3 regions of the Thermostichus sp. MS-CIW-40 genome follow, and region 2 is predicted to be linked to each of the others. Evidence: riboswitches for the same ligand, from Rfam matches in the RefSeq annotation. Region 2 holds a riboswitch; each other region holds the start of a gene.
What was found. Region 2 has a riboswitch for cobalamin ahead of metE (5-methyltetrahydropteroyltriglutamate--homocysteine S-methyltransferase). Riboswitches for the same ligand answer to the same signal wherever they lie in the genome.
Positions count from the first base shown of each region.

Region 1: it holds a riboswitch for cobalamin, as region 2 does, so the genes downstream of both, ACVWXF_RS05460 (TonB-dependent receptor plug domain-containing protein) here and metE (5-methyltetrahydropteroyltriglutamate--homocysteine S-methyltransferase) in region 2, are expected to answer to the same signal.
Region 3: it holds a riboswitch for cobalamin, as region 2 does, so the genes downstream of both, ACVWXF_RS02900 (sirohydrochlorin chelatase) here and metE (5-methyltetrahydropteroyltriglutamate--homocysteine S-methyltransferase) in region 2, are expected to answer to the same signal.

Region 1 covers NZ_JBSSAC010000011.1:43,884-54,179, forward strand. The annotation lists gene ACVWXF_RS05430 (SRPBCC family protein) at 1-421, opposite strand, end outside; gene ACVWXF_RS05435 (DUF502 domain-containing protein) at 716-1,492, shown strand; gene ACVWXF_RS05440 (TIGR03792 family protein) at 1,489-1,839, opposite strand; gene aroA (3-phosphoshikimate 1-carboxyvinyltransferase) at 1,875-3,209, opposite strand; gene rsmH (16S rRNA (cytosine(1402)-N(4))-methyltransferase RsmH) at 3,396-4,355, shown strand; gene ACVWXF_RS05455 (hypothetical protein) at 4,532-5,080, shown strand; cobalamin riboswitch at 5,689-5,840, shown strand; gene ACVWXF_RS05460 (TonB-dependent receptor plug domain-containing protein) at 5,883-7,853, shown strand; gene ACVWXF_RS05465 (DUF1636 domain-containing protein) at 7,982-8,389, shown strand; gene ACVWXF_RS05470 ((2Fe-2S) ferredoxin domain-containing protein) at 8,401-9,270, shown strand; gene ACVWXF_RS05475 (hypothetical protein) at 9,274-9,921, shown strand; gene ACVWXF_RS05480 (ArsA family ATPase) at 10,044-10,296, shown strand, end outside.
Region 2 covers NZ_JBSSAC010000014.1:43,283-53,578, forward strand. The annotation lists gene ACVWXF_RS06420 (ABC transporter permease) at 1-171, opposite strand, end outside; gene ACVWXF_RS06425 (ABC transporter permease) at 168-1,169, opposite strand; gene ACVWXF_RS06430 (ABC transporter substrate-binding protein) at 1,154-2,779, opposite strand; cobalamin riboswitch at 3,028-3,232, shown strand; gene metE (5-methyltetrahydropteroyltriglutamate--homocysteine S-methyltransferase) at 3,699-5,963, shown strand; gene ACVWXF_RS06440 (cell division ATP-binding protein FtsE) at 6,140-6,826, opposite strand; gene ACVWXF_RS06445 (WecB/TagA/CpsF family glycosyltransferase) at 7,022-7,771, opposite strand; partial or broken gene ACVWXF_RS06450 (hypothetical protein) at 7,908-8,091, shown strand; gene ACVWXF_RS06455 (DUF4439 domain-containing protein) at 8,298-8,963, shown strand; gene ACVWXF_RS06460 (plastocyanin/azurin family copper-binding protein) at 9,198-9,584, shown strand; gene ACVWXF_RS06465 (hypothetical protein) at 9,594-10,121, shown strand; gene ACVWXF_RS06470 (RNA-binding S4 domain-containing protein) at 10,127-10,296, opposite strand, start outside.
Region 3 covers NZ_JBSSAC010000005.1:22,945-33,240, reverse strand. The annotation lists gene ACVWXF_RS02905 (heavy metal translocating P-type ATPase) at 1-2,009, shown strand, start outside; cobalamin riboswitch at 2,137-2,272, shown strand; gene ACVWXF_RS02900 (sirohydrochlorin chelatase) at 2,303-3,346, shown strand; gene ACVWXF_RS02895 (hypothetical protein) at 3,444-4,337, shown strand; gene ACVWXF_RS02890 (PAP/fibrillin family protein) at 4,334-4,951, opposite strand; gene ACVWXF_RS02885 (L-threonylcarbamoyladenylate synthase) at 5,007-5,720, opposite strand; gene ACVWXF_RS02880 (hypothetical protein) at 5,739-6,113, opposite strand; gene obgE (GTPase ObgE) at 6,174-7,217, opposite strand; gene ACVWXF_RS02870 (30S ribosomal protein S1) at 7,432-8,400, shown strand; gene ACVWXF_RS02865 (hypothetical protein) at 8,611-9,483, opposite strand; gene ACVWXF_RS02860 (CobW family GTP-binding protein) at 9,538-10,296, opposite strand, start outside.

The DNA of each region.
Region 1 (10,296 bases), on a different contig from region 2:
CATAGGCCTTGAAGCGCTCCAGATCTGCCTGGATGGTGCTCTCCACCACTTTGCCCACAAACAGGCCATCCAAGATTTTGCCGAGGATCCCCGGGAGCTTGTAGGCCACCGACAGCTTCACAATGGTACTGCCTTTGCGGTCGTAAAAGCGCAGCGCGCCCCGATTGGGCAGCCCCTCCACCGAACTCCAGCCGATGTGTTGGTGTTTCACCACCGTGTGGGTGCGGGAGATCCAACTGAAGGTGAGGCCGCGGGTATCCAGTGTCCACCGGGACAGCTCCTGATCCAGCAATTCCACCGAGCGGATCCACTTCATCCAACGGGGCATGAGGGTGAGGTTGGCCCACAAATCCCATACCTGCTCAATGGGAACAGGCACCTCCACCTGACAGGTATGCTCTAGCCAATCCGACTCTGACATAGGGCCTCCCACGCAACACCCAGCAGAAACACAAACCATCCAGGGGCTTGGCCACAACGCCTCGGGACGGGATCCCTGCCTTTACAAAATTTTATATCGACCTAAGATAGCATTATCGGCCTGATGAAAGTTTGGGGCTCTGCGCTTTTTGGCAGCCCGATTTCTTTTGCCGGCAAGTTGCGGCTGCCCCCCATGAGGGCAACGCAGAAGGCAGGTATCATGATTGCCATCTGCAAGCTCCACTTGCAAAGGTTCGGTGCATCCACTCGGTTGACTTGACGGAACGACCTCACCATGGTTTCTCAATGGAAACAGCATCTGAAGAACTACTTCGTGGCGGGGTTGCTGGTGGTGATCCCTCTGGCAACTACCATTTGGCTGACGGTGGAGGTGGCCACCTGGAGCATTGGCTTTCTGACCAGCATTCCGAAGCAGTTCAATCCCATCCAGGGTTTGCACCCGATCTTGATCAACCTCATCGATCTGGCGGTGGGCCTGTTGACGCCGATTGTGCTCATCCTGTTGATTGGCTTCATGGCCCGCAACATTGTCGGCCAGTGGCTGCTCAATCTCAGCGAACAGTTGCTCCATGCGATTCCGGTGGCGGGGCTGGTGTACAAGACCTTGAAGCAATTGGTCAGTGTTTTGTTTGCCCCCAACAATCAGCGCTTTCGGCGGGTGGTGCTGGTGGAATATCCCCGACCAGGAGCTTGGGCGCTGGCCTTTGTGACGGGCACCATTCAAACTCCTATTCGGCCCGATGGGCCGCAGCGCTCCCTTGGCCTGTTTGTGCCCACCACCCCCAATCCAACGACGGGCTGGTACGCCATTGTGCCGGAAGACCAGGTGGTGGAAGTGTTCATGCCGGTGGAAGATGCTTTTAAGATGCTCATTTCCGGCGGCATTGTCACCCCTGAGAGTTTTGAAGCGGGGCTGCAGCGGCGAGAAGGAGCTTTGGCCGTGACCATGCCCAGTTTGCGGGAGCTGGTGGAGCAGGAGCGGGTGGCAGGATCCCCCAGGGCTGACTCGGTGGGCTCTGAGGTAGGTTTTGAGACTGAAGGGATCCCTTAATCCTGCTTTCCTGTCCCTGCAGAAGGGCCGGGCTGCCAGAGCTGGTATTCTTTGGCCTGTTCCAAGCGCACATAAAAAGGCCGCATTTGCCGATCCAATGCCTCCACTTGCTCGGAGGGAAAGGCCTTCCAGTCAGCACGGCTGGCCCAGCGGAGGATGAGGTGGACAAGTTCGGGATCCTCTTGATCCAGCCAAACTTCTTTGCCCAGAAAACCCGGATGCCGGCGCAGGGCGGATCCCCAAACCCGCTCGTCTTGCTCAAGAAAGGCTGCTTGCCCACCGGGAGGAACCCGGAAGCAGAGATGTTCGATGGCGATAGGGCCGGGCGGGCTGGGGCAGGTCGACATAGGAGCAGAGGCGGCGAAGTTAAAGATGGGCCCTCTCAAGACTCCAGGGGGGAAGCAGTCAATCGTTGCAGGGTGGGAATGAAGTCGGGGTAGGAGATGCGGGCACAGTCGGCTCCCCTGAGGAGGGTGGATCCCTGCGCTCCTAGAGCTGCCACCATCAGGCTCATGGCGATGCGGTGATCCTCGTGGCTGTCGACCTCGGCCCCGTGAAGAGGGATCCCTCCCTTGATTTCCAGGCCATCAGGATATTCAGTGACCTGGGCTCCCATGCGGCTCAGCTCTTGGGCTATGGCAGCCAGACGGTCGCTTTCTTTGACCCGCAGCTCTGCGGCATCGCGAATCACGGTGATCCCCTCGGCAAAGGCCGCCGCCACCGCCAAAACCGGGATCTCGTCGATCAGGGTGGGGATGAGATCGCCGGCGATGGTGCAGCCGCGCAAGCGGGCCGAACGCACCCGCAGATCTCCCAGGGGCTCACCGGCCATTTCCCGGCAGTTTTCAATTTGAATATCGGCCCCCATCTCCTGCAACACCCGTAGTGCACCGGTACGGGTGGGGTTGAGGCCCACATCCCGGAGCAGCAATTCGCTCTCGGGCACAATGGAGGCGGCCACCAGCCAAAAGGCTGCCGAGCTGATATCCCCCGGCACCTGAACTCTCTGGCCCACCAGGCGGGATCCGCCCACCACGGCCACGGTTTTTGTTTCCGGATCCACCTGAATGTTGGCCCCGAAGGCCCGCAACATCCGTTCCGAGTGGTCCCGAGAGAGAGCCGGCTCGGTGACTTGGGTGGTGCCTTCCGCCAGCAGACCCGCCAGCAAGAGGCAGGATTTCACCTGCGCTGAAGCCACCGGGGAGCGGTAGTGAATGCCCTTGAGGGATCCCCCTTGTACGGCCAAGGGTGCCAACGTCCCACCGGCCCGTCCCCAAATGCTGGCCCCCATCTGCCGCAGCGGTTCTACCACCCGCCCCATGGGCCGCGAGCGCAGGGATCGATCCCCGGTGACGGCAAAAAAGCGCCCGGCCTGGCCCGCCAGGATCCCCAGCATCAGGCGCAAGGTGGTGCCGGAGTTACCTGCATCCAACACGTCTGCCGGTTCTTGCAGCCGGCCCAGGCCAACTCCCCGAATGCGAACACACTCGCTGTTGAGCTCCGAAATATCTGCCCCCAGCGCCCGAAAACAGGCTGCCGTACTGCGGGGATCCTCTCCCAGCAACAGCCCTTGGATGGTGGTTTCTCCTTCGGCCAGGGATCCCAGCATCAGGGCGCGGTGGGAAATGGATTTGTCGCCGGGGATGCTCACTTGGCCGCGCAGGCCCTTGGCCGGCGAGAGGGTCAAGATATCAGTAGCAGAAGAGTGAGTCAACACAGCAACCCTGACGGCAGACTGGGCAAAAGCGGGAGCAGTCTCATCATACTCAGAGCGGGACTCACGCCCCAGAGATTTTGCCGGGGATCCCAAGACAGCCTGTCTTTTGACGGCCACCCCTCTTTTCCCAGAGGATCACCTTAACAACATGGATTCCTCGGTCGGGGCCTGGCCTCGGCCTTTTTTTTGCAGATACTGAACTTTGTAGCAGCAGAAATAGAACCCCCGCAGACCGTGCTTGGCGAGGTGTATCAACACGATTCCGTTTTGACCGAGGAGGTGATGGCCTACCTGCAACCCCAGGGGGGCGGCACTTTTCTGGATGTGACGTTGGGAGGGGGTGGGCACAGCTTGGCGCTGCTGCGGGGGGGAGCTGCCCGAGTGGTGGGGTTGGATCGGGATCCGGCGGCTCTACAGGCGGCGCAAGCGCGTTTTGCAGCAGAAGGGATCCCCGGCAGCCGCATCCAACTGTGGCACCTCAATTTTGCCGATTTCGATCTGCAGCAGCACGGCTTTCGGGATGAGCAGGGGCAGGGGATCCCCTTCGATGGCATCGTGGCCGACTTGGGGGTGAGTTCTCCGCAACTGGACTGTCCTGAGCGGGGATTTAGCTTTCGCGGGGAGGGGCCGCTGGACATGCGCATGGATCCCAGTGCCGCTCAGGAAACCGCTGCCGATTGGGTTAATCATCGCCCGGTCGAAGAGTTGATCGAGATTTTCACCCGTTACGGCGAAGAGCGATTTGCCCGCCGCATTGCCCATCACATCGAGCAGGCTCGTCCCCTCGCCACAACCACTCAGTTGGCCCAGGTGGTTTGGCAGGCGGTACCTCCGGCAGCTCGGCGAGGCCGCATTCACCCGGCCACTCGGGTCTTTCAGGCGTTGCGCATTGCCGTGAACCGAGAACTGGAGGCTTTAGAAACCTTGCTGGCCCAAGCCCCCACTTGGTTGAAACCCGGCGGCAGGTTGGCCGTGATCAGCTTCCATAGCCTTGAAGATCGCCTGGTGAAATGGGCCTTTCGCAGGGATCCCCGTTGGCAGGTGCTCACCCCCAAGCCCTTGTCCCCTTCCGAACTGGAACGGCAACGTAATCCACGGGCCCGCTCTGCCAAACTGCGAGTGGCTGCCCGCAGCAGTCAGATGTAGGTTTAGGTTGGTTCTCCCGCTCTCAAGAGATCGGCTACCGTGAAGCGGACGGCTAGCCCGCCGAGACCAGGAATCGGGAGAAGGGGGTTGCTGTTGGGGGGCGCGGGGAACTAGGGTGAAGCGGAACCGGCGGTCCCACACCGTCGGATTCCTTGGTGTGTGTGAGGTTAAGCCCTATGGTTAGCCAGCCTTTGAACGCAGGTCTTGATCGTCCCAAAAGCCCTCGTCGCCACAGACGGTCTTCTGCTCTGAGCCGACCCCTCTCCGGTACAGTTCAGGCCAGCCGCACCCAACCTTTGAATTTGAAGTTGAAATCAGCCCATCCTCGCAGCCAGCATCTTGCTTGGGCAGAACACCTAGCCTGGTGGAAGCAAATCTCCACAGGGATGGCTATCCTCTCCGGCGTTTCAGTGTTGAGCCTTTACAGTTGGACTGTGCATACCCAAAGCCGGTGGAGCCAGCGTTACCAGGTGTGGCAGCAGATGCAGCGCAACGAACGACAGTTTCTGCTGACTCAGGAATCCATCGCCAATTCTCTCCGGGAAATCGCCGACCGCTCCGAAATGGTGCCGCTGGTACCGGATCGGATGATCGAGGTGCCAATTGCCTCTCCCAGCCAAGTTAAACCGGATCCAGCCCACCAGGCAACGGCTTTGCCAGAAAGAGCGCTCCGCGCCGCTCACGCGACCGAAAAAGCCCCTCTTTTCTATCCGGTTGGGTACTAATTCATACGGATCCCGCCCATGACGGCTAGGCCAGCGTCCCCATCTTGCTTTCCCAAAAGCTGTGGGTCTTGTGAAGTCTCAGCGTATCTGATACATTTACGCTGAACACTGCTGAACATCACTGTTCAACTATGCAGCGATAGCATTCTGTTTGTTTCCAAACAGAATGGCGGTATCCCGCAAAGCTTTGAGTAGAATACCCAAAGCGCAGTTTCCGTGTCGTCTTACTACCAATTTTCTGCTTTGCTTTGGCTACCATGTTGGCAGACTCGAAAGTAAACAGAAAGATCAACTGGTAGTAATCCGTACTGAACATATTATACATTATTTTCAGTATAGTTGAGCTTATTATTGACTAGAGTCATGCTCTGTTCTCTAAAAGGCTAAGGGATCCTTGGGCCTCGCGATCTGGAGTAGCAGCGGGCTATCCTTCAACTGCTTACAAAGCAGTGAAGAAATCTGGCCTAAATGGGATGTGGCCCATCCGAAGCCCTGGGATTGCCGTTGGGATCCCGTTCACCCCTGGGGATGACATCCCCCCTGGCAGGATAGGAACTCCAGAGCAGGGGATGTATGATGCCTAGCACGGCTTTTTCGGAGCAATCGCAGAGAAAGCTGTACCGACAGGTTGTCCTGGGGATCAGCCAGGGCATGTAAAGGGGAAAGTCCGGTGCAAATCCGGCGCTGTGCCGCAACTGTGATGGGCTTGGGCTAGACCTATGCCCTCAGTCAGGATGCCCGCCTGCGGTTTTGGCTCGCATTTCTTCCGCGTCGCACGGAATCAGGAGCTTCAAGAAAGAAAATGAATCCCATTCTAGGTCTCAGCCTGGCGCTGGGGGGTCTTGTTTTGGGGATCCCAGCGTGGGCGCAGCCGGCAGCTTCCCCGCCCTCAGCTCAAGAGGTGTTGGAAACCGGCGTTAGCGCCGAGATTTTAAATCAACCCGTCACCACACCTTTTCGCCGTCCTGGTTTGCTGCGGGATTCTTCCCGCCCGGTTTACGTCATTACCCGCCAGCAAATTCGAGAGCAAGGGGCAAGAACGGTTCAGGAGGCCCTGCGCTACCTGCCCGGGATCCTCAGCGACGGCACGGCAGGAACCCAGTTGGGAGCCCTTAGCTCCCAGTTTATGCGGGGAGGACGAACGGCCCAGGTGTTGGTGCTCTTGGATGGCCGCCCCATTAACGACCTGGGCTTTTTTGGCGGGTTCGATCTGTCTCAGATCACTACAGATGTGGTCGAGCGTATTGAGATCTCTCCAGGTGGGGGCTCCACCTTATACGGCTCCGATGCCGTTGGCGGGGTCATCAACATCGTGACGCTGGATCCAAAGCCGGGATCCGAGACCGTGCTGGAAGCGGCTATCGGCAGCTACGGCCTCAACGAGCAAGGGATCCAGAACCGCGGCCAGGTGCAGGATCTGGGCTGGGTGGTCAGCTATCGCCGTCTGCAGAGCAACAACGACTTTCCTTTTGAAATTGGGCGTTTGGGCAAAGCCGGCAGGCGGGAAAACTCGGCGGTGGAGTACCACAACCTACAAGCCAAGCTCACCTGGCAATTGGCAGAAGGCCAAGTCCTAACCGGAAATGCCCTTTATCTCAACAAAGCGTTTCAGGTGCCTGGCAGCACCGAGTTTCCCTCCCCCGATGCAGTGCAAAACACCAACGACCTGCTGTTAGATCTCAGTTGGCTGTGGGATCAAGAGAGGGGATCCCTGCAAGCCAGGGTATTTTTTGACGACCTCAACTATCGCTTCAGCGCCCCACAAAGCCAGGGATCCCGGGATGAGATCCTGCGAACGGGGTGGGGATCCCAACTGCAATACACCTGGAAGGCTGCTGAAAACCTGGAGCTTACTCTAGGAGCAGACTACCGATCCATTTCAGCTCGCAACACCACCTTCTCCTTTGCCAGGGGATCCACCAACGTCAACTATGACAATACTGTGAATCAGGGGGCATTCTTCGCCCGCCTGGATTACAGGCCACAGCCCAACTTTTATCTCAACTTAGGCGTTCGCCAAGATTCGAGCAATCTGGTCAACGGTTCGGCCACCTCTCCTGCCGCAGGGATCCGCTGGGTTTTGGCAGAAGGCACCACCCTGAGGGCCAATTATGCCGGCAGCTTTCGCACCCCCTTGATCTCAAACTTATTCTTTCGTTTGCGGGGCTTTTTTGAAGTCGACGGCAACCCCAATTTGCGCCCGGAGCGGGGAGAGAGTTTTGACATTGGCCTGGATCAGGCTTTGGGAGATTTTGGCCTACTGCGCTTGACCTTTGCCCATAACCGCATCCGCGATGGCATTACCTTTGTCAGCACTGGCCCGCGCAGGGGAACCTACGAAAACATTGAGCTCGTGGAATACACGGGCTTGGAAGCAGCCCTGGATTTGCGATTGGGGGAAAACTGGACTCTTTTTGCCAACTACACCCTGAACGATCCCATCATCCGCTCGGCGCTGGATCCCAAAGCGGTTGGCAAACAGCTAGCCTTCGTGGGAGCAGACAGCTTCAACCTGGGCCTGAGCTACCGCGATGCAGAGGATCGGTATGCCTCAGTTTTCCTGCATCACATTGGCACTTTCTTTACCAACAACGCCAATACCCAATCTCTGCCCGGCTACACCAACCTGGCTCTGCGGGGAGGGATCCCGGTTGCAGAAAATCTCGCTCTCGAGGTGGGAGTCGATAACCTGCTGGATGAGCAATATGAGGTTTTCCCCGGCTACCCAGGAGTGGGTCGCACCGTTCGGCTTAATTTAAGGGGCCAATTTTAGAGCGACTTGAGGCTGACTTTTAGCTGTCTAACTCACTGCTGAATCCTTGGCCAAGACATTGAGATCGTCTTTGCCTCTTCTCACACCCTTTGCTTGGACAGAAACCTATGACTATATCAAGGAGCACCATGTCTCGATCAACTTCCCAGTTGCCCATCCAAGCTGGCAGCGCTGCCCAGCAACCCAGCAGCCATTGTCTTTGGGTTTGTGTCACTTGCGGATCTCGGTGGGTTAACGGCCAAAAAGAAGGGATTAGCAAGGGAGAAATGCTGCTGTCTGCCCTGCAATCTCAAACCCTCAATCCTCAACTGACCCTGAAGCCGGTTGCCTGTATGAGCGGCTGCAGCCATGCTTGTGTCGTTGCGTTGGCAGCACCTCAAAAGATGACCTATGTTTTTGGAGATCTCGATCCAAAAGATGTGGATCTCATTCTGCAGACAGCAGAGCTCTACCTCACCAAGCCAGATGGGATCCTACCCTGGGCCGAGCGCCCTCTCAAAAAAGAGGTGATTGCTCGTATTCCACCACTACCTTGAGGAGCTCTCTCATGGCCGCTTTCACGCCCTGGATAACCCCTCTCCATCAAACTTGGCAGGAAGTTTCTCTGACGGGTTGGACAACCCTTTATGAAGGGATCCCTGCCCATATTGACTGCTTGGGGCCGTTGCTCTACGAGCTGTTTCAAGAGCACTGGGCCGAGATCCAGGTGGGCCATGTGGCGGAAGGCGGGGTGCTGGAGCTGGATTTTAAGAAACCTCCAGCTTTGTGCGTGCTCTACGATGGCTATCTAACCGTTGCCACCGAAACTTGGCACCTGCATTTGTGCCTGGAGGAGCACCAAGGCGGCCCCCATCGCAAGACCCCACCCGAGCTGCGCCGCAAAAGATTGGTTAGCCGTGCTGCTCTCTACCGGCGCCTCAATCCCCAAGGTCAGCCCCGCATGTGGGGGATCCAATTCTGGAATGGAGCAGAAGAGCCTCTGCTGCAGATTTTTCTGCCCAGCCCCTTTTTGGGGCCAGAGGAAGACTACCTGCCGGAAGGCAAAGCAGATTACCAAAAGCTTTCTCTTTACGAGCGCATCCGCGCCATCTATGTGCAGGGGAAAGAGCGGATCCCCTATGAGGATAACCCTCTTAAACGTCCCTACCTTGCCGTCTGTCGTTCCAGCCGTTGTTATCCTTCCCGCAACTACCAACCGGTTGTAGAAGCTCTGGAATCCGCCCTTCGAGAAGCCAACCTGGACGTACAGGTTATCACCTCAGGCTGCTTGGAAGTTTGCCAACAGGGGCCCGTGGTTTTTTACTCTGGGGATCGCACCTGGTACAAGCGGGTTACTCCCCAAGTAGCTCGGCAAATTGTTTTTGAGCATTTGCTTAATAGCTGTCCTCTGAAAGACCACCTTTTTCCAGGAGATTAAAGCATGATTGGCCTGCAATCGAGTGCTCAACCTATCCCCATTCCCAGCTCTCGCCGCTTAATCCCAGCCCCACTTTGGATACAAGCTGCTCAAGATTTGGCCCGAGGCTGGTTCTGGCCCAGCTTGTTTACCACCGTCGGCTGCCTCAGCAATATTGCTTATACATGTACCCTTCCCTTTGTAACTGTTGGTATTGTTGCGGGCACAACTTTAACCCGCCAAAGGGCAGCCATTAGTGCTTTGATGATTTGGCTGGCCAACCAAATCTTTGGCTACACCTGGCACAACTATCCCCGCACTCCCGATTCGTTTGCCTGGGGGTTGGTGCTGGGGATCGGCACGGTGGGGGTTGCTCTTGCTGCCAGCTATCGCCCTTTGTTTTTCCAGTCCAAGACCCTTCGACCAAGGCAACTGCTGCTGAACTATCTCTGGATCCCGGCCATGCTCATCTTGGGGTTTCTGGCTTTTGAAGGGCTAATTTTGGCCGCCGGCCTGGTTTTGGGGGGAACGGAGGGCCTGACCCTGCCCATTCTGGGCAAAATCTGGCTGCACAACTGGCTGTGGACAGGACTTTGGATCGGGATCCACACGCTGCTGGTGTGGGACAGAGGACGTCGCCGGGTGTGGCTTGGAGAGGAGAAACTGCGGTGAGCTGCTCCCGTACAAGCTCTTCCCATCCCGTCAGCGGTGCGGAGCACCTTTGCAGTGATCTGGAACATCCCCAAGAGGGATCCAGGCCAAAATAGGGGCGACCTATGTGGGAGGGGATCCCTTTGCAACTCAGTCGCGTTAACAGTGAGGAGCATTCCTGCCATCCTCTGCTCTTGGCTTCCCAACGCCTCTTGCTGTTCAGCGGCAAGGGAGGAGTGGGCAAAACAACCTTGACCTGCGCGCTGGCCCGCCAACTGGCCCAGGTGGATCCCCAGCGCCGTCTGCTCCTGATGTCCACAGATCCCGCCCACTCGTTGGGGGACGTGCTGCAAATCTCGGTTACGGATGTGGCCCAACCCTTGCCGGATCGCCCCA
Region 2 (10,296 bases):
GGTATCGCCGATAAGCCCAGCGCTGCAGAGGATAGACACCAAAAAAAAAGCACACAGTCCAATTGCCCACAGAGTCTGCCGCCTGCGCTCTCCTTTGACAGAGGACTCTGAGAATTTCATCCCCCCATCGGCATCAGCAGCAGCAACACGAGGCGATGCAAAAGGGATCATCCTATCCTCCCGCCAAGGCGAATGCGTGGATTGACAATCTGGTAGGACAGGTCAGCTAGGGTATTGCCGGCATAGACAAACAAGGCGCTGAAAAACACAATGCCCACCAACAGAGGCACATCACTGCGCAAAGCTGCCTGTACCGTTGCTTGTCCCAGTCCTGGATAAGCAAACACCTGTTCCACTAACACTGAGCCACCAAACAGTTCCCCAAAGGAGGCAAATTGCAGCGTCAGCGCAGGCAGCAAGATATTCCGCAAGCCGTGGTACCACAGGATCCCAGCCAGGCTTTCCCCCTGGGCACGAGCAAACAGCACATAGTTGCTGTGCAACACGTCAATGAGCTTCTGACGAGTGTGCAAGGTGATGTTGGCAACGCCGATGAAAGTTAGGGTGAAAGCAGGCAAGAGCAAGTGGTGTAAGCGCTGCCAAAAAGTCACCTCCTCCGCCAACGCGCCAGGTGGCGCGGCGCAACAGATAGGTGTTAGACCCAGCTCTACCGAAAACGCGATCAAGAGTAGCAGCGCCACCCAGAAAGGGGGAGAAGAGGCGAGGGTGTAGGCGTAAAGACGAATACCGCGGTCAACCCAAGTGCCCTGAAACGCTGCGGCCAAAACCCCCAACCCCACTCCCAGGAAACCGGAAAGCAGCCAGGCAATTGCCAGTAAGGGCAGCGATAGCTCAAACCGCTGTTGAATGACCTGCACCACTGGCTGATTGAACACCATTGAGGTGCCCCAGTTGCCTTGAACCATCTGCCCAAGCCAGTTCCCAAAGCGAAGCAGCATGGGCTGATCCAGCCCCCAACGCTGGGCAATCAGGTCTCGTTGGGCTGGGCTGATCTGCAGCATGTCGGCCCCTACATAGGCTTGTACGGGATCAACAGGGGAGAAGCTGAGCAGGGCAAACGTCAGGACTGCCACAGCCGCCAGCAGCAACCCCAGCCGAGTCAGCTTATAAGCCAGAAACAGCAGAACTGACCTCAGTTGCACGTCCATTTCCAACGGGTGATGTTGGCTGTGATTGGCCAACCATGGCCATGAGGCTGTACCTGCGGCTGGCCTATATCCAAGCACTCGTGGACAAAGTAGGTATGATCCAGGTTTACCAACCAAGCCCAGGCTGCATCTCCTTTGGCAGTAAAGCCTTGCTTTCCATCCCACTGGGCTGCCCGCCAGAAGGGGATAGCTTCAGCTTCAGAGGGGGCCTCCATAGCCAGATCCAGCATTCGATCCACAAACGGGTTGGCATAGTAGCCGGCATTGAAAAATCCCCCCTGGGCCGCTTTGCTGTGGTAGAGGTTGTACACCTCAGTTGGGTCATGGCTGCCCCAGCCAAACAGCACCACGTTGCTGTGCATGAGCGGAGTGATGTCATCCCAACTTTTGCCCTCGACATTGACTCGGATGCCCACAGGCCGCAGCATTTCTGCAACAGCTAGGGCCAGGGCTTGGCGAATACTGTCGTTGGCCGGGTAGAGCACGGTGAACTCAGCCCGCAGCCCGTTTTTTTCCACTACCCCATCCCCATCTTTATCGCTCCAGCCTCCCTCAGCTAGAATCTGACGGGCCAGGTCTGGATTGTTGTCCTCAATCTTGGCGGTCGGCTCTTCCCAGGGCAAACCGCTGACTGGGCCATAGGCAGGGGATCCGTAGCCTTCTAGGACTCCATCCACCAGCGCCTGTCGGTCAATGGCGAAGTTGACCGCCTTGCGAATCGCCAAGTCAGAAGTCACATCGTTGCCGATGGGGTATCCCTTTGGGGTTGTCGCACCGGTTTTAGGGGGAAAGGGGAACATCAGCCCTCGGTTATCCACACTGGGAATGGCGTGAAGCTTCATGCCCTTAACAGTTTGCTTAGCCAAAGACTGAGGCACGCTAACCACGTGTACCTGTCCGGCTCGGGCTGCTGCAAAGGCTGCATCCTCCTCCAGGAAAAGGAAAACCAGCCGCCGAATGCCAGGAGTCTGGCCGTAATATAAGGGATTTGCCTCCACAATCAGTTGTTGCCCCTCATCCCACTGCACCAGTCGGTAGGGGCCAGAGCCAATGGGTTTGCGAGCATAATCAGGCCCGTGGGCATGTTGAGGCACGATACCCAAGGTGATGAGGCGGTTGACAAAAGTACTTTGGGGTTTTTGCAGCCGCAGCTCCACCGTATGAGTGTCGATAGCTACTGCTTCCTTTAGGGCGGTTAGGTCGACCAGACCACCACTCCGAGCTGCTTGGTTAAAGGTGTAAGCCACGTCCGCTGCTGTGACAGGTTTTCCATCGGAGAAGACTGCATCCTTTCGTAGGGTTACCGTCCAGGTTAGGCCATCTTGGCTGACAGTGTAGCCAGTCGCCAGGTCGTTTACAATCTCAAGGTTCTCGTCCCGCCGCAGCAGAGTGCTTTGGAACAAAGGCGAACCGTAACGTCCCCAGCCCAGGGTGGGATCAAATCCTTCTTCCCTTTCCCCTCCAATGGCCAGCACGATTTGATCGCTGGATCCTGCTAGCTTTGGATCGAAAGCTGTCCGCTCAGCAGCATTCTGAGCGCATCCAGCCCACATCTGGCTCAGCAAGAAGAGGCCCACAGACCACACAGTTACTTTTAAGCTTGATGCCATAGAAACCCCGATCTGTCGCTTTTTCAGCAAAGCAAAAAGGAGCAAACCCCCTTGCCTCCTGGACAAGACTTATGGCAGCTAAGCTACCACTGCCTTATCTTGAGAGCAATGCAGGGGGGGAGGATGCTTAGAGGATTCCGATGACTTCCTGCAAGACCGCTGGGTGAAAGGTGAGGTCTGGTAGCTCCAAAGGCTGCTGGCTTGGTGATGATTGAAGCACTCTACTCCCGTCTCTGAACTCCGTGATACGATGTAGCTCAGCTATCGGTTCTGACGGGGATCAGCCGCCAGAGGAAACGGGGAAAGAGCAGTGAGAATCTGCCGCTGTCCCGCAGCTGTGATCCGGTTTAGGAGAAGTCCTGCAGCAAATCTCTAGAGTCATTCGCTGCCGATCCAGGTCTTGTCCCCCAAAACCGTGTCAGTCAGAATGCCCGCCGATGGTTTTTCTAAACTTCACAACATCTGCGAGGTACAGATGGTAACTGTCTTGGCTTTAGCTCGTTTCTGCTTTCGTTATCCTGAGCATTTTCCCGGCGTTGCTCCCACAAGCTTTCGGTACTCCTCAGCAGTAGAAATAAGTCCAAGAACCCAAGCAAGACTCTGAGCCAGTTGGCCGGGAGAGAGTAAATTTTGGGTGCTGTTGCACCAAGATCTATCAAGATCTATCAAGATCTACAGCCCGCCTACGCGAAGGAAAGAGTGAGATGTCAGGCTTCCTGACTTCAATTGGTGGCTGGCAAGTAGCCACTGCGATCGCTGGCTGCGTTGAGTATCTTTTTTGCGCAAAAGGCAGTGTTTTGTTGGGGTTCCAGAGGCAAGAGAGGAACAGCCGGTTTCTTCCTTGGCGGGCGGGATCCCAGTTGAGGGCGAATTGAACGCAGGAAAATTAGAAAACTCAGTATTTGGGATGGCACACAACATGACTGCACAAACCATGACATTGGGGTATGCCCGCATGGGCAAGCGCCGCGAGCTCAAAAAAGCTTTGGAAGGCTTTTGGAGTGGTGCCCTAGGGTCAGAGGCTCTGCTGGCTACCTTTTGGGATTTGGAGACTCAAGCCTGGCAGACTCAGCTACAAGCTGGGATTGATCACATTGCGGTAGGGGATCAGACTCTCTACGACCATGTACTGGACTGGGCCACCTGGCTGGGGCTGATCCCCTCTCGGTTCCGAGATCTGTCGGGTTTAGACCGCTACTTTGCCATGGCGCGGGGGCGGGAGGGCCTGCCGGCTTTGGAAATGACCAAGTGGTTTGACACCAACTACCACTACTTGGTACCCGAAATTGAGCCGGAAGCCGATCCCAGTCCTAACTTTGGGGATTTTTTGGAAAGAGTTCGGCGGGCCCAAGGGATCCTAGGGGAGCGCACCAGCCCCGTTGTCCTCAGTCCAGTGACTTTGCTCTGCCTTAGCCAGCGATCTGGGGATCTGCGGGCGGACTTGGAAAAGCTCCTTCCTCTGTACCGGGATCTCCTCCAGGAGTTAAAACAGCTGGGGATCCCAGAAGTCCAGATTCACGATCCCATTTTGGTTACCAGCCAGGGAAGTGGCCTGCGGGAAGCTGTGGAAATGAGCTACCGCCAGTTGGCAACCGCCGGGATCCCTGTCCACTTGGTCACCTACTTCGATGACCTGGGGGAGACTTACCCCTGGGTGGTGCAACTGCCGGTGGCCGGCATTAGCCTTGACTTTACCCGTGGCCACACCCTGGATCTGGTAAGAACCTATGGCTTTCCGGCTGACCGGATCCTAGGTGCTGGCGTAGTGGACGCTCGGAATGTCTGGAAGGTTCAGCCTGAGACCGTCTTGGCCAGCCTGCGGGAGCTGCAGGGGGTAGCTCCCAACCTACGGGTGCAGCCTTCCGCTTCGTTGCAATTTGTGCCCCACGACGCTGCTCTGGAAGCCCAGTTGCCGGAACCCCTCAGAAATGTCCTCAGCTTTGCCGAACAGAAGCTGGCCGAAGTAGCTCTCCTGGCGCGAGCCCTCAACGGCGAAGACACTGCTGCCCAGCAGGCGGAAATCCAGCAGCAATGGCAGAGCTTTGCGCAGTTTAGCCCCCCCAACCCCCAAGTGCGCCAGGCTTTGGCCAACCTCAAGCCCCAGGACTTCGAGCGATTCCTGCCCTACGAGCAGCGCCTAAGTCGGCAGGTTCAGCTACCACCTTTGCCCACCACCACCATTGGCTCCTTCCCCCAAACTCCAGAGGTGCGGCAGTGGCGAGCTAAGTACAAAAGAGGGGAGGTTTCGCAGGCGGAGTACGAAGCAGCCATTGACGCTGAGATTGCCAAGTGCATCCGCATTCAAGAAGAGATTGGCCTGGATGTGTTGGTGCATGGGGAATTTGAGCGCACCGACATGGTGGAGTACTTTGCCCAGAAGCTGGAAGGCTTTGCCTTCACTGAACACGGCTGGGTGCAGAGTTACGGCAGCCGCTGCGTGCGCCCTCCCATTCTCTACGGCGACGTGGTTCGCCCCCAACCCATGACAGTGCGGGAATTCCAAGTAGCCCAGTCCCACACCCAAAAGCCGGTGAAAGGCATGCTCACGGGGCCAGTGACTATGCTCAACTGGTCCTTTCCCCGTGTTGATATTCCCCGGCGGGAGCAGGCTTTGCAGATTGCCCTGGCCTTGAGAGCCGAAGTGGCAGATCTGGAAGCGGCTGGAGCGGTGATGGTGCAAGTGGATGAGCCGGCACTGCGGGAGGGGCTACCTCTGAAAAAAGAACGCTGGCCAGAATACCTCAGCTGGGCAGTGGATGCCTTTCGCCTAGCTACCGGCGGGGCCAAGCCGGAAACCCAGATTCACACCCACATGTGCTACTCAGAGTTTGGGGACATCATCGAGCACATTGAGCGGCTGGATGCCGACGTGCTTTCCATTGAAAACAGCCGCAGCAACAACAAAACCCTGCTGCAAATTGCCCAGGCTGGGTATCGTCACCAGGTGGGCAACGGCGTTTACGATGTCCACAGCCCTGCGGTGCCGAGCGTTGAGCAAATCCTGCAGCAGCTGCGCACAGGACTGGCCCACTTGCCTGTGGAGCAAACTTGGGTTAATCCCGATTGTGGCCTCAAGACCCGCCGCTGGGAGGAGGTGATCCCCGCACTGAAAAATATGGTGGCTGCCGCTCATCAGCTAGGGGAGGAGCTTCTGGAAACCCAACCTGAGGGTCTGCGCGAGTAAGGCCCACGACCCGCTGATGTAACTGGTCGGGCTGGCTTGACAAGTCGCCGCGGGCGGTGCCGCTGTTGTGCTGATGCGGCTGGCTTAGGGCCTACGGTCTGCTGATGCAACCGGCAAAGCTGCTCTCCGGGATCTCAAAAAGCTTGTGAAGAGCAAAGTAGGGATCCCGGCAGCCCTCAGCGCAGATCATACAGGCGCCCTCCCTCCATGCGCACCACCCGGTGGCCGGCCCGCTCCACCAGATAGGGGTCATGGCTGGTCATGATGACGGTCACCCCAAAGGAATTGAGCCGCTCCAAAATCTGGAGAACCAAGAGCGAGTTTTCCGGATCTAGGTTTCCTGTTGGCTCGTCCGCCAGCAGCAGCACCGGCATGTTGACAATGGCCCGGGCCAGGCTAAGGCGCTGCTGTTCCCCCCCCGAAAGCTCATGGGGAAAGTGATCTCGCTTTTCGGTCAGCCCCACCATCTTTAGGGTCGGCCCGATGCGACGGCGGATTTCTGCGGGGGACAGCCCTTGGGCGCGCAGCACGAAGGCCACATTTTCTGCCAGGGTGCGGTTGGCCAGAAGGCGATAATCTTGGAAAACCACCCCCAAGCGCCGCCGCAACATGGCCAGCGGACGCGGTGGGATGCGGTAGGGTCGCCGCCGCCCTTCAGAAGAAAAGAGACAGACTTGATCGACGATGACCGTGCCCTCGGTGGCCTGTTCCGCCCCGTAGAGTAGCCGCAGCAGGGTGGACTTGCCCGCCCCGGAGACCCCAGTTACGAACACAAACTCGCCGCGGCGCACCTCCAAGTTCACATCCTGAAAAATTAAGTTGCCGTTGGGAAAGACTTTGCTCACGCCCCGCAAGGACACCATGCTGGCCGGGGTTTCCAGGGATCCGGATTGGGTGCTGCTGTAAAAGCCCAGGGTGGCCTCTGGATTGGCCGGGGCAGGGAGATGAGGAGTCGGAGCCGTACCGGCCCAACGGTGTAAGCGAGGAGGATAGCCGATGTGCTGACCGATCATCATGGCAAGCGCCTACAGAGAGAAGAACGAGGGAGCGCCGGCAGACTAGGAGCGCAAACGAGAAGGGGGATCCCACAGCACTCGCCAGACAAAGCTGGGCAGAGCTAACATGCGTCGCCAGCGCCAGGGTTCCTGATAGAGACGATACAACCATTCCAGGTGATGGTCACGCCACCAACGGGGCGCTCGCCGTTTTTGGCCGGCCCAAATGTCCAAGCTGCCCCCCACCCCCATCCAGATGGCTTGGGGCAAAAGGGGACGCCACTTTTGGATCCACAGCTCCTGCCGCGGGGATCCCAGCCCCACCCACACCAGTTGCGGTCGAAATTCCTGGAGAGCTTGCAGAAGCTCTTTTTCTTCCTCGCTAGAGAAGTAGCCGTGGTAGCCCCAGAGGGCCAAAGCAGGACACTGGGCTTGCCAATATCGAATTGCTGCCCGGTTGACTTCCGGCCTTCCCCCCACCAGGGCCAAGCGCCACCCCCGTTCTGCCGCCAACGGGATCAGGGTTTCTGCCAGCTCGATCCCCGGCACCCGCTGGACGCGGATCCCCTGCCGCCGCAGGGCCCACACCACCCCAATGCCGTCGGGGATCACCAGCTCTGCTGCTTGCAGCACCTGGGCAAAGGCCAGATCCCGCTGCGCCTGCATGATCATTTCCGGGTTGCAGGTGACCACTTGAGCGCCCTGCCCCTCCCGGATACGCGCCTCAATCCAGGTGGCGTAGCTCTGTAGGCTGGCCTCCGGCAGAGCAATGTGTAAGTTCACGCCCAGAATCGCATGGATGGATAACGACACTACCGACCGAATGCTGGCCCCCACTGGAGCCGTTGGACACGCTTTTAAGATAGCCCGGACCTTCTCCCAGAGGGAGAGGGGAGCATGACTCTAGTCAATAATAAGCTCAACTATACTGAAAATAATGTATAATATGTTCAGTACGGATTACTACCAGTTGATCTTTCTGTTTACTTTCGAGTCTGCCAACATGGTAGCCAAAGCAAAGCAGAAAATTGGTAGTAAGACGACACGGAAACTGCGCTTTGGGTATTCTACTCAAAGCTTTGCGGGATACCGCCATTCTGGTTGGAAACAAACAGAATGCTATCGCTGCATAGTTGAACAGTGATGTTCAGCAGTGTTCAGCGTAAATGTATCAGTTCGAGGAGGCATTTCATGGCTATTTGACCACGAAAATCTCTTCCCTCAGGCATCCGCGGCGGCATCCACAGCGTATCTCCATCAGACCAGGCCAGAGGGAATTGCCCGACCCAGAGCAAGCCCCTGAAGGTTGGTTGCCATCTTTCGAGACAGGAGACTTGAGATGAAAACTTCGAAGACTCCCTTCGCTCTGCCTCAATTGGCCGCCGAATGGGATCCCAGCCCTGCAACCTCCCGCCGCAGCTTGTTGTTGGCTGGTTTGCTGGCGGGCGTAGGTGGAGCAATTGGATTGCGCACCCTGCCCGGTGCCGCCCAGTCCAACACTGCCGACATCGCCATCCTCAACGCGGCCATTGACTTGGAACAGCAGGCAATCTGGGCCTACAAAACCGCTGCCGGCAAGTTGAGCAATACTGAGGTGGGCAAGATCGTGTTGGAAGTGGCCACCAAGAACCTGAAGGATCACGAACAGCACCGGGATCTGCTGGCGGGCGCCGTGCGGCAACTGGGGGGGATCCCCTCTCGGGCCCGGGATAGCTACGACCTTTCCACCTACATCGACAACAAAGAAGGCAATCTCGACTCCGATGCCAACATTGCCAAGCTGGCCCTGGCTCTGGAGTTTGATGCAGCCTTGGCTTACAACGACGCGTTTACCCAGCTTTCCAACAAAGACCTGGTGGCTGCTGCCAGCACCATTGGCCCCAACGAAGTTGCCCATGCCACTGCAATCCGGGCCGTGTTCCACAGCCTTGATCCCAGCATTCTGGTGGTGCCTGCCCCCTTTGTCAGCGCCGAGACTCGGGAGCGCTGGATCCTGAAGGTGTAAAGCCCCTGCCGGCGATGACTTCCAGCTAAAGCCGCCAACCCCCGGCGACAGCAAGGTGTAGAACCCCCACCGGCGCTGATCTCCAAAGCCTTCCAACGTCCTCTGTAGGATCTTGGGGTTTGGAGATCTTTGGAGGTTCTTTGGAGGTCAAGGTGTTCCACACCGCTGTCGCAATCGCCTTCTTCTGAACGCCTCAGCTTTTTTTCGCTTCCTAACCTGTGTGGAGAAAGCCCTATGCCGATGACGCGGCGGTTGCTGTTGCTCAGTGGACTGGGATCCCTGCTCAATGTGGGGGCTATCTTGGCTGTGGATCGGTGGCGACAAGCCAGCTCTGTTGCGGGGCGAGATCCTGTCGAGGCAACGGCGGCAGCAGAGGTGATCATTCGCGGGTTTCAATACCTGCCCCCGGAGATCATCCTCAAGCGGGGCGGCAAGGTGACCTTCACCAACCTGGATTCCACCCCCCACACGGCTACTCCCATAGAGGGAGCGCAATTCCAAGGAACGGGACGGCTGAGGCGCAACGAGAGCAAAGCAGTGGCTTTCGAAGTGGCCGGCATCCAGGACTATTTCTGCGATATCCACCCCAGCATGGTGGGCCGCATTGTCGTCGTCGATTAGGTGAAGGCCATGCAAATGGAACCCCTGGGATCCCCTCTTCCCTTCTGGAACATTTGTCGGCGGGTGTACCTGGTTTGGGCCGTCCTTTTGGGGATTGGGTTTGCTGCCACCCAGTTTCACCAAGAGGCCAACATCAACTGGCTGTGGCTGGTGATTTCCCTGATTGGGTTGGGCTACATGGTGCGGCAGACTAGCTTGCCGGAGTTTCGAACAGCCGGACTGGCCCACCTCTACTTTGTGGGTTTGGTGTGGACGTTGGTGATCGCCCAGGGCATGATCCTCTCGGTGCTGCCCTTTGTCGGGCGTACCCCTTTGGCAGCTTTGAGCCCATACCTGGGGGTGTTTTGGCTGTGGCAAATGGGGCTGGGCCACTGGCTCAACGGCTTGGTGGATCCGCCGCGCCTCCCCTACTGGATCACCGGTGGGATCCAGATCCTGGCCGGAGTTGCCTGCCTGCTGTGGGGGCTGGAATGGCAGTTTGCGGTGGCAGGGGGAATCGGGGCCTTGGCCATGCTTCTTTTGATCCGGTTGCACTGACCCGTTCACTGATCTGACTTTGGGGTCTTATCCAGGCGCACTCGCCAAACTCCACCTCCCACGGCCACCTCATCTCCTGAGCGCAGCTTGCGTCCCCGCCGGGTTTCCACCTCGCCATTCACCCGCACTTGCCCCGCTTGGATGAGCTGCTTGGCCTGCCCACCGGTGGGAGCAA
Region 3 (10,296 bases), on a different contig from region 2:
TCGCCCAACGGGCCGCAGAACGGGAATTGAAGCTGAAGGTGGCGATGGGGGTGGGCATCAGCACGGTGCTGGTGATCGGATCCCTGCCGATGATGCTGGGGATGGACATCCCGGGCTTTCCCATGTGGCTGCACAATCCTGGGTTGCAGTTGCTGCTGACGGCTCCGGTGCAGTTTTGGGTGGGCAAGCATTTTTATCGAGGCGCTTGGGCCGCTTGGCAACGGCGCTCGGCGGATATGAACACGCTGGTGGCCTTAGGGACGAGCGCGGCTTTCTTCTATTCCATTTTCCCAACGGTTTTCCCCGACTCTTTCCATCGGCAGGGACTGCATCCCGATGTGTATTACGAAGTGTCGGCGGTGGTCACCACCTTGATCCTGGTGGGTAAGTGGATGGAGCAACGGGCTAAGGGGCAAACCTCCGAAGCCATTCGCAAGCTGATCGGGCTGCAACCGAAAACGGCAAGGGTAATTCGCCATGGGGTGGAGCAGGATGTCCCCATTCGGGAGGTGCAGGTGGGGGATTGGATCCGGGTGCGCCCCGGAGAGAAGGTGCCGGTGGATGGGGTCATTCTAGAGGGATCCTCCAGCCTCGACGAGTCCATGGTGACCGGCGAGAGCCTGCCTGTACTCAAGTCGGCGGGGGATGAGGTGATTGGGGCAACGCTGAATCAGACGGGCAGCTTTGTGATGGAGGCGCGGCGGGTGGGCAAAGACACGGTTCTGGCCCAGATCGTGCGCCTGGTGCAGGAAGCCCAGGGATCCAAAGCCCCAATTCAACAGGTGGCGGATCGGGTGACTGCCTGGTTTGTGCCGGCAGTGATCGGGGTGGCAGTTCTAACTTTCGTGCTCTGGTGGGTGTTGGCGGACAACCTGACGCTGGCCTTGGTGAACACGATTGGGGTGCTGATCATCGCCTGCCCTTGTGCGCTGGGGTTGGCAACCCCCACCTCGATCCTGGTGGCCACGGGACGAGGGGCAGAATTGGGGATCCTGGTGAAAAGTGCCGACAGCCTGGAATTGGCCCACCACTTGCGCACGGTGGTCTTGGACAAAACCGGCACCCTGACTGAAGGTCGTCCCACTGTCACCGATATTTGGGCCCACGGCTCCTCTCCCCTGGCGGTGTTGCGCCTGGCAGCGGCGGTGGAGCGGCACTCGGAACATCCTTTGGCCCAGGCGGTGGTGCAGAAAGCCGAAGCGGAAAAAATTGCCATCCCTCCTGCCCAGCATTTTCAGGCAAGGATAGGCAGTGGGGCAGAAGCCTGGGTGGAAGACCAGTGGATCCGCATCGGTCGGCTGAGCTGGCTACAGGAGATGGGGATCCCTTGGGATCCCTCTTGGTCAGAGCGGGTTCAGAATTGGGAAAGCCAGGGCAAAACGGTGATTGGCGTAGCGCAATCCCAGAGTCTGGTGGGGCTGTTGGCCATTGCCGATCCGCTCAAACCCACCTCTCCTGAGGCAGTGCAACACCTGCAACAGATGGGCCTAGAGGTGATCCTGCTGACCGGGGATAACCCCACCACGGCCCAAGCGGTTGCTCGGCAAGCAGGCATTCAGCGGGTAATTGCCCAAGTCCGTCCGGATCAGAAGGCAGCTTACATACGCAGCCTAAGACAACCGCGACGGCGGGTGGCGATGGTGGGAGATGGCATTAACGATGCTCCGGCTCTGGCAGAAGCCGATGTGGGGATCGCCATTGGTACAGGTACGGATGTGGCGATGGCCGCCAGCGATATTACCCTCATGTCGGGGGATCTGCGGGGAGTCGCCACTGCCATTCAACTCAGCCGGGCCACCCTCAACAACATCCGCCAGAACCTCTTCTTCGCCTTTATCTACAATACGCTGGGGATCCCGATTGCCGCTGGGGCGCTCTATCCCTTTACAGGCTGGTTGCTCAACCCTATGCTGGCGGGGGCAGCCATGGCCCTGAGTTCCATTTCGGTGGTCGCCAATGCCCTGCGCCTGCGACACTTTCAGCCCCCCAGACCAGCGGGCCGGCGTTAGGCCCTCTCCCAGGGGCAAGGGGGATTAGCGCGGCAACAGTTTTGCTGCCCTTTGAGCATGAGTCTGCCGTACCGCTCATGCCTCAGGGCTATCTTCTGGCAGACAAGAACATCCCCCCCGGGAGCTTGGTGAATGGCAAGAGGCAAGCTAACCTAAAAGGCTCAGGCAGACTGGGGAAAGCGCGGTGCAAGTCCGCCACTGTGACGCAACTGTGATGGGATCCCTCCCTCAGCCAGAACACCCACCTGCCGTTGTCCTGTACCCCTTGCGATTCACAAGGAACGGAGTTTTTTGTGTTGAATACCCTCAGTGTTTCCCCTCCCCTTTCGGTTGGGCAGCTTGCTTCTCCTTCATTGCCCCTATTGCTTATCGGCCACGGATCCCGCGACCCTGAAGGGCGGCAAGCCTTTCTGGAGTTGGCCCAAGTCTACCAATCCCTCACTCCCCATCGACCGGTGATCCCTTGTTTTCTGGAGCTGACCCAGCCAACCATTGCCCAGGGGGTAGAGCAGTGCTTGGCCCAAGGGTGGCAAGAGATTGTGGTCCTGCCGCTGCTGTTGTTTGGGGCCCGCCACAACAAGTTCGATGTGACGATGGAATTGGATCGCCTGCAGGCCCTCTATCCCCAGTTGCGCATTCGTTACGGTGGGCCGCTGGGGATCCGCATCGAGATCCTGCAACTGCTGCGAGACCGATTGGCCGCTTTGATGGCCGCCCAACCGCGGCGGATCCCAGAGGCAGAAACCGTGCTCCTATTTGTGGGTCGCGGCTCCAGCGATCCTGAGGCCAATGCCGAAGCCTGTAAACTGGCTCGGCTGCTTTGGGAAGGATCCGGGTTTGCCGCTGTGGAGACCTGCTTTATCGGCATTACCCATCCCCGCCTGCCTGTGGGGTTGGAGCGGGCCTCGTCCTGGCAGCCGCGCCGGGTGATCGTGCTGCCCTACTTTCTGTTTACGGGGGTGTTGGTGAAAAAAATCGAGGCGGCAGTGGAACAACAACGACAACGACAGTCGGAAATCGACTGGCTCATGCTGCCGGAATTGGGCCTTGTGGACACGGTGCTGCACAGCCTGCAGCAACTGGAGCAGGAAGCCCTACAGGGCCAAACCCAAATGAACTGCCACCTGTGCAAGTTTCGCCTGGCCGTGAGCGCAGAGGTCAGAGCTGGGCATACCCATCACCATCCTCACGAGCATCATCACCACCATCACGGGCACGGATCCCATCACCATCCTCATTCTCACCATCACCCTCAGCACGGCCACACCCACGCAGCGGCTGGGGATCCCTGGGCCCAATTAGAGGGCTACCACCAACGGGCTTGGCAGGTGCCCTGAGAGGGAAACAGAGGCTGCTGGCGGGATAAACTGAGTGCAGACAGGCAATTTTTGAACCTGGTTTTCCCGCTCCAGCGGTTGTGATGACGAAAAAACGATGATGCTCTCCCGCTCCTCTTGGGTTTCAGGTGCCGCTGCCGCGGGGAGCGGGATCTTTGTTTTCGCCCTGGTGGTGGGGCTGCTGGATCAGATCCTGCCCACCCTGCCCAAGGTTTCCCTCTCCCTGGCCGGGATCCCTGGGATCCTGGCTGCCGCTGGGGCCTCCTATGGGGCCTGGCGGGTGGTTCAGATGGGTCTGCAATCGGCTTCCTGGACTGATTTTCGGGCCTCGCTGGTAGCGGCTCTGTCTCCCTTTGATCCCGCCGATCATGGCGGCAACCCTCGGCAACCCGAGGAGGATTCTCTCCCTTTGCAGTCGGTTGACGAGGATCCTCAAACCCAGATCCGCGATCGACAAATTCTTGATCAAGCTGAGCAGCAGACGGAAACTGAAACCGAAGTAAGCGAACACACTCAAGTAAGACTGCAGGGCGAGCAGCACCAGGATCAAGCCTCGCAGGCCAAGGCCCAACAGTTGCAGCCCCTACAAGAATTGTCATCACCTTCTTCCCCAAGCCCTGAGTCGGCAAAACCCACACCAGAGCCAGAGCTCAACCAAAAACTTCGCCAACTCCAGATGCAGGTCGCCACTCTGAAAATAGAACTGGAACTCCAAGAAATCCAACTGCAGCAGTTGGAGGTGAGGCGGACTCGGCTTCAGCAGCAGAAGCAGAAACTCAAGCACGTTCTGCGTCGCACGGCGTCCGAAAATCAAAGGCTGCGCTTCTTACAGGAGCAAAAAGCCCGGCAACTGGAGCAAACTCAGCAAGAGCTGCAAGCTTTGCGGGAGTCCTACCGCGCCTTGCAAGTTCTACAGGAAATAAGCTCCACCCTAACCCGAAACCCATCTCACGAAAGGGCGGAAACGGAGTCCTCTGGATCCTCCGACTAGCCGACCCGCTTTAGAACAAATACACTCCCCTCGCTGCCCCGACCCATCCGCAAATCTTCATCCAAATAGGTGATATCCAGCCAACCCGTTGGCTCGCGGCGGCGGATATCGATTTGAATAGCCGGGATTCGCTCTGGAGCCTGCTCGAGCAAATCGAGAAAACTCTCGATCTCGTAGCTCATCAAAGCTTGGGATCCGAACACCAATCGCTCGAAAATCACCCTCACCCGGCGCTCCGATTCGGGGTAAAAGCGTGCCGATACCGCCAAGATTCCCCGTGGCACCCAAGCCCCCAGCCAGCCGGATCCCTGGATCTCCGCCACGTTGAAGACCCGTCCAGCTTTGGCCCGAATACACTGGTAGATCTCGCCGGTGGTCAAAAAAGGCAACTGTGCCAGCCGCAGCAGAGCTGTGCTCGTGGTAAATAGGGTGAGCCAGTTCCCCTCCAACCCTTCAGGAGCCGATGTTGGCTTGGGGGTGGGGTTGAGCGCTTCTAGGACGGCAATTTGAGACAAAATCTGGGCTTTTTGGTCAGGGGAAACTTTCCGGCCCCGGTCGGTCGCCTCCAGTAGGTGCAGCAGAGCCGATTTTTGCTGAGCCAGGGCCTCAGACATGGGCACACTCCGAAGGCACTGACCCTATTTTAGAGAACGCGGGATCCCTCTGCCCTTAACCGTCTTCTCCCACCAGTTTCAGGTTCAGATCTGCCACCTGCTCATACCCTAGCCCGGCCCGCACCACCAGCGGCTCGGATCCGGTCAAATCGATTACCGTAGAGACCTTGGCCCGGCGGGGGGCATCGTCATCCAGCACCAGATCCACCTGTTTTTCCAACTGCCGCATTTCCTCAGCCGCAAAGATCCCACCCTCATCCCAGGGGTCGCTCTCCCACTCCCAGGCTTGCCCAAAACTTAAGCCCAGGGATCCGACGGGATCCCCCCCCAGCTTGGCAGAGGTGGAGACAATTGGATTGCCCAACTCTTCCAGCAAAGCCTGACAAATGGCCGAGTCGGGCACGCGGATGCCGGTGGTTTTCCGTTTGGGCTCCATCACCAACTTGGGCACCAGCTTGGTGGCCGGCAACAGAAACGTAAACGGGCCCGGGATCAGCCGCCGCATCAGCCGATAGGCCGAATCGGTTACCTGGGCATAGTGGGCAATGCGTGAGAGAGAAGGGCACAAAAAGGTAAGAGGCTTGTCGTTGGAGAGCTGCTTGATACGGCGTACCCGCTCCACTGCTTGTTTGTGGGTCACATCGCAGCCAATGGCATAGACTGTATCGGTGGGGTAAAGCATCACCGCCCCCTCCCGCAAAGCCGCCGCAATCCGCCGGATGGAACGGGCCTGGGGCTGTTGCGGATGCAGCTTAAAGTACTCGGCCATCGGGCAGATGGGAAGAGGTCAAGACTGGGAGCAGCTACCCCCCAGGGGGTTTTCCACAAGAGGGCGGGGGGTCGGTGGCACCGACGCGGGCAGGGATCCCTGAGATTCGGGCCAGTCCTTCAGTTGTTGCATCAGGGCTTGGATGTGCAGACGGGGCAGATAGGGCCAGTCGCCGGCTTCTTCCAAATCCTGAAGCACCCGATACAGAGCTTGACGGGTGTTGGGCAAAGACTCCCGAAAGGCACCTTCCAGGATCGCGCGGTGCAACTCCTCCAGCAGCCGCAGGAGCATCAGCAGCTCCACACACGCTCCCGCCCTCGCCTGAGCCGCCTGTTCAACGGCCAACATAATCTGACGCAAATCCGGTGGCAGATCCTCCGCCGAGATATACATGGCCACTCGTCTCTGGGTTCTGGGAAGGCAGGGGCTTTCCCATTCTAAGATTCTTCTGCCCTAGGACTGGATGGATTTTGCCCCCACAAGATCCAACTGCGCAGACTGTTGGGATCCCCGACCCAGGCACTGCCACACCCGCTGCAAGAGGGCATCCAGCCCCTGCTTGGCAATCGCAGAAATGGTCACCACCGAAGTGCCGGCAGCAGCAGACAGCCTCTGGGCGCGCTCGGCAACCTGCTGGGGATCCAGAACATCGATCTTGTTCAAAACCAGGATTTGTGGCTTATCGATTAACCCGTGGCCGTAGGCGCGCAGCTCCTGCTGAATAACCTGGTAATCCTTGACGGGATCCGCCGCCGTGCCATCCACCAAATGAATCAGTACCCTGGTACGCTCCACATGGCGCAAAAACTCATGGCCCAGCCCCACCCCCAAGTGCGCCCCCTCGATCAGCCCCGGAATATCGGCAAACACCACCCCATCTCCCGATGGATGGGGCACCACCCCCAAATTGGGCTGCAACGTGGTGAAGGGGTAGTCGGCAATCTTGGGCCGGGCAGAGGAGACCACCGAAATCAGAGTGGACTTGCCCGCATTGGGCAGGCCGACAATACCCACCTCGGCAATCAACTTCAGCTCCAGGCGTAGGCGCACCCGTTCTCCCGCTTCGCCCTTGGTGAATTGGCGGGGGGCGCGATTGTGGTTGCTCAAAAAATGGGCATTGCCTAAGCCGCCTTTGCCCCCACGGGCTACCAGCAATTGATCCCCCTTGCCCACCAGATCGCCCAACAATTCCCCCGTCTCCGCATTGAACACCACAGTACCGCAGGGCACCCGCACCAGCCGATCCGCACCACTGGCCCCGCTGCGATGGTTGGGCCCCCCTTTGGCCCCGTGTTCCGCCTTGATCACCGGTTGAAAGCGAAAATCCAACAGAGTTTGCAGGCCAGGATCTGCCACCAGGATCACTGAGCCGCCCCGCCCTCCATTGCCGCCGGATGGCCCCCCAGCCGGCACATACTTTTCACGGCGGAAGGCAACGATGCCATCTCCGCCATTCCCCCCTTGCACTTCAATTTCGGCTTGGTCGATAAAGTGCAATTGCTCTTCCTCCAAATCTTCTATCTTCCAGCTTGGCAAGATCCCCGGAAAACTTGCCACAAAAGACGCTCCTCTAAGCTACGATAGTATTTCCCAGCCACATCCCCCACAGGTGGGAAAGTGGGAGAGTGAATGCACTCTCATCTGGAATTCTGCTAAACTCAACTGGCCTTCTACCCTTTATCCCGCGCAACTGATCTGTTACTGCACCCCTATGAGTCGATTCACTGCTGCCGATTTAGGTTTTACCACTGAAGACTTTGCCGCCCTTCTGGATAAGTACGACTATCACTTCAGCCCTGGCGAAATTGTGGCGGGTACAGTATTCTCGGTGGAGCCACGCGGTGCTTTGATCGATATCGGGGCCAAAACGGCTGCCTTTCTGCCGCTCCAGGAGATGTCGATTAGCCGCCTGGAAGACCCGCACGAGATGCTGCAGCCGGGAGAAACCCGCGAGTTTTTTATCCTCACCGAAGAAAACGAAGAGGGACAGCTGACCCTCTCCATCCGTCGCATCGAGTACATGCGGGCCTGGGAACGGGTACGGCAGCTCCAGAAAGAAGATGCCACCGTTCGCTCAACCATTTTTGCCACCAACCGAGGTGGAGCCCTGGTGCGGATTGAGGGGCTGCGGGGCTTTATCCCCGGATCCCACATCAGCAGCCGCAAGCCAAAAGAAGAGCTGGTGGGCGAAGAGCTGCCCCTGAAGTTTCTGGAGGTGGACGAAGACCGCAACCGCTTGGTGTTGAGCCATCGCCGCGCCTTGGTGGAGCGGAAGATGAACAAGCTGGAAGTGGGCGAGGTGGTGGTTGGCACGGTGCGGGGCATCAAGCCCTATGGTGCCTTCATCGATATTGGCGGCGTCTCCGGCCTGCTGCACATTTCCGAGATCTCCCACGATCATGTTGACACGCCCCACAGCGTCTTCAACGTCAACGACGAAGTGAAGGTGATGATCATCGATCTAGATGCGGAGCGGGGGCGGATCTCGCTGTCCACCAAGCAACTGGAGCCCAATCCCGGCGACATGATTCGGGATCCCAAGCTGGTTTACGAGAAGTCTGAGGAAATGGCAGCCAAGTACCGTGAGCAACTGCTGGCCGCTAAGCAAGGACAAGCGGCAGAGGCCCCACCGGAAGTGGTGGAAGAGGAGCTGGAATACGCGGCGACGGCTGTGGAATGAGGGCAAGCTTGGCGCCATCTCTGCCTGCGATGAGACTGAGGTTAGGAGCCTTCAGCTCCGTTGGCGTGGGTGGCTCGTGGGAGCGGGGCAGCCCAGGCTCCTAGGGAGACGGGTACTGCTGCTGTGGCGAAGTAGGCCGACGGCGCTCACGCAGGGCTGCAAACCTGCGCAAGTAACGGGAATCCCCCGCTCCTGAGCTTGAGGAGCTGGTCAAAGACTGTAGATCTGCCCATCCATGAGCAGATGGGTGATGCCTTTCTTTTGCAGTTGGGTGCGCACAATCTCCAGGATGTAGCCGGGAAACTGGATCACCCGGTAGGGCGGGTAGGTGTTGCTGCCCCGACGGCTCATTTCGGAAAAGCGACGGGCCACCTTGTGGTTGTCGAAAATGGGCAGCGTATTGGCGTTGTCGATCCCTTCGATGGGCAGGGATCCCGAGCCAAAGAATTCCTTAAGGGGGCGGGTGGTCAGTTCTTGGTAGCGGTCAACAACGACATAGCAGGTTTCCGGTAGGGTGAGCTCTTCCAGGGGTAATACCTGAATTTGATAGCTGGGATCGGTGAGGGGATCCTCTTCTGGCCCATCTTCATCTTCTAAGGGATAGTCAGGGTCGTCCTCATCCTCGTCTTCGAGGTCACGGTCTTCTTCGGTCTCTTCCTCCACATCCTCCAGATCTTCCCGAAGCCCAGCCGCCAACGGCAGTTCTTCTGGGGGCAGTTCTGGCAGAGACTCCGTCCCAGCAGTGTTATCCTCGCCTTCCTCGTTTGCGTTCGGCTCTGCGGGGGGCTCCGGCAAGGGAGATGGAGAAGGCAACTCCGGTTCCAGCGGCAAGATCTGCTGCTCCAAGGCTGGGATCCCGCCAACAACAGCTTTTTCCCCCATGTCTTTGCGGCGGGCAGCCGAGCGTTTGAGATAGATCAACCGCTGATACTCATCGGCAGCGATATTTTCCTTCAACACGCGGGTGATGGTGGTGATGCTCACCTGAAATTGCTCCGCCAATTCGACGGCGGTCGCTGCTGAGCCGCGGTAGGCGCTAACAATTTGCTGTTGTTCTTGCTCTGAAAGTTTGCTGCGAGCCATCCCAGGTCACCCAATCTAGAAATTGAAAGAAATAGGCAGTGGTGAAGAGGATCTCTAGCCAGCGGCGGTTGCCCCACACACCCGGCTGAGGCCGGCAGCTAGCTGCTCCCGCTCCAGCCCCTTGCCGATCAACACAATTTTGGACAGGCGGGGCTCATCGGGATCCCAGTCCCGTTCCAGAAAAAGGGTTTGCCGCTGGCCCACTTGATGGAAGATAACCCGCTGCGGCTCATCCAGAACCGACAGCACCCCCTTGGCGCGAAAAACGGTCTCGGACAAGTCTTGTAGCCAATCGCGAAAGGCCCCCAAATCCAGCGGCTGCTGCAGTTGAAAGCTCACCGATTGGATCCCGTCCTCCTCCAGGTGATGGCTGGGGTGGGCCTCAGTCCCCGAATCGGGGAGCCTGGGATCCCACAATTCTGGGCGGAAGGCATGCACATCCAAGATGCGGGCCAGAGGCACCTGGGCATGGGTGGTGAGCAGGCAAGGGGCAGCGGGGTTGTAGCGGCGCAGATCGAGAAGGATCCGCTCTCGTTCGGCTTCGTCGATCAAATCCACCTTATTGAGCAACAAAATGTCAGCGCTGCCGATCTGGTGGGCGGCGGTTTGCGAGCGCTGGAAATTGCGCCAGTATTCGGCACCGTCAACCAAGGTCACCACGCCATCCAGGCGCAACTCCTCATGAAAGACCCTCTGCACAAATAGCTCGGTCACCTGCCTGGGATCCGCCACGCCGCTGGTTTCCACCACCAGATAGTCCAACGCCTGGGCATGCTGGAGCAGCTGGCGGGCCGCCCGTTCAAAATCCTCTCG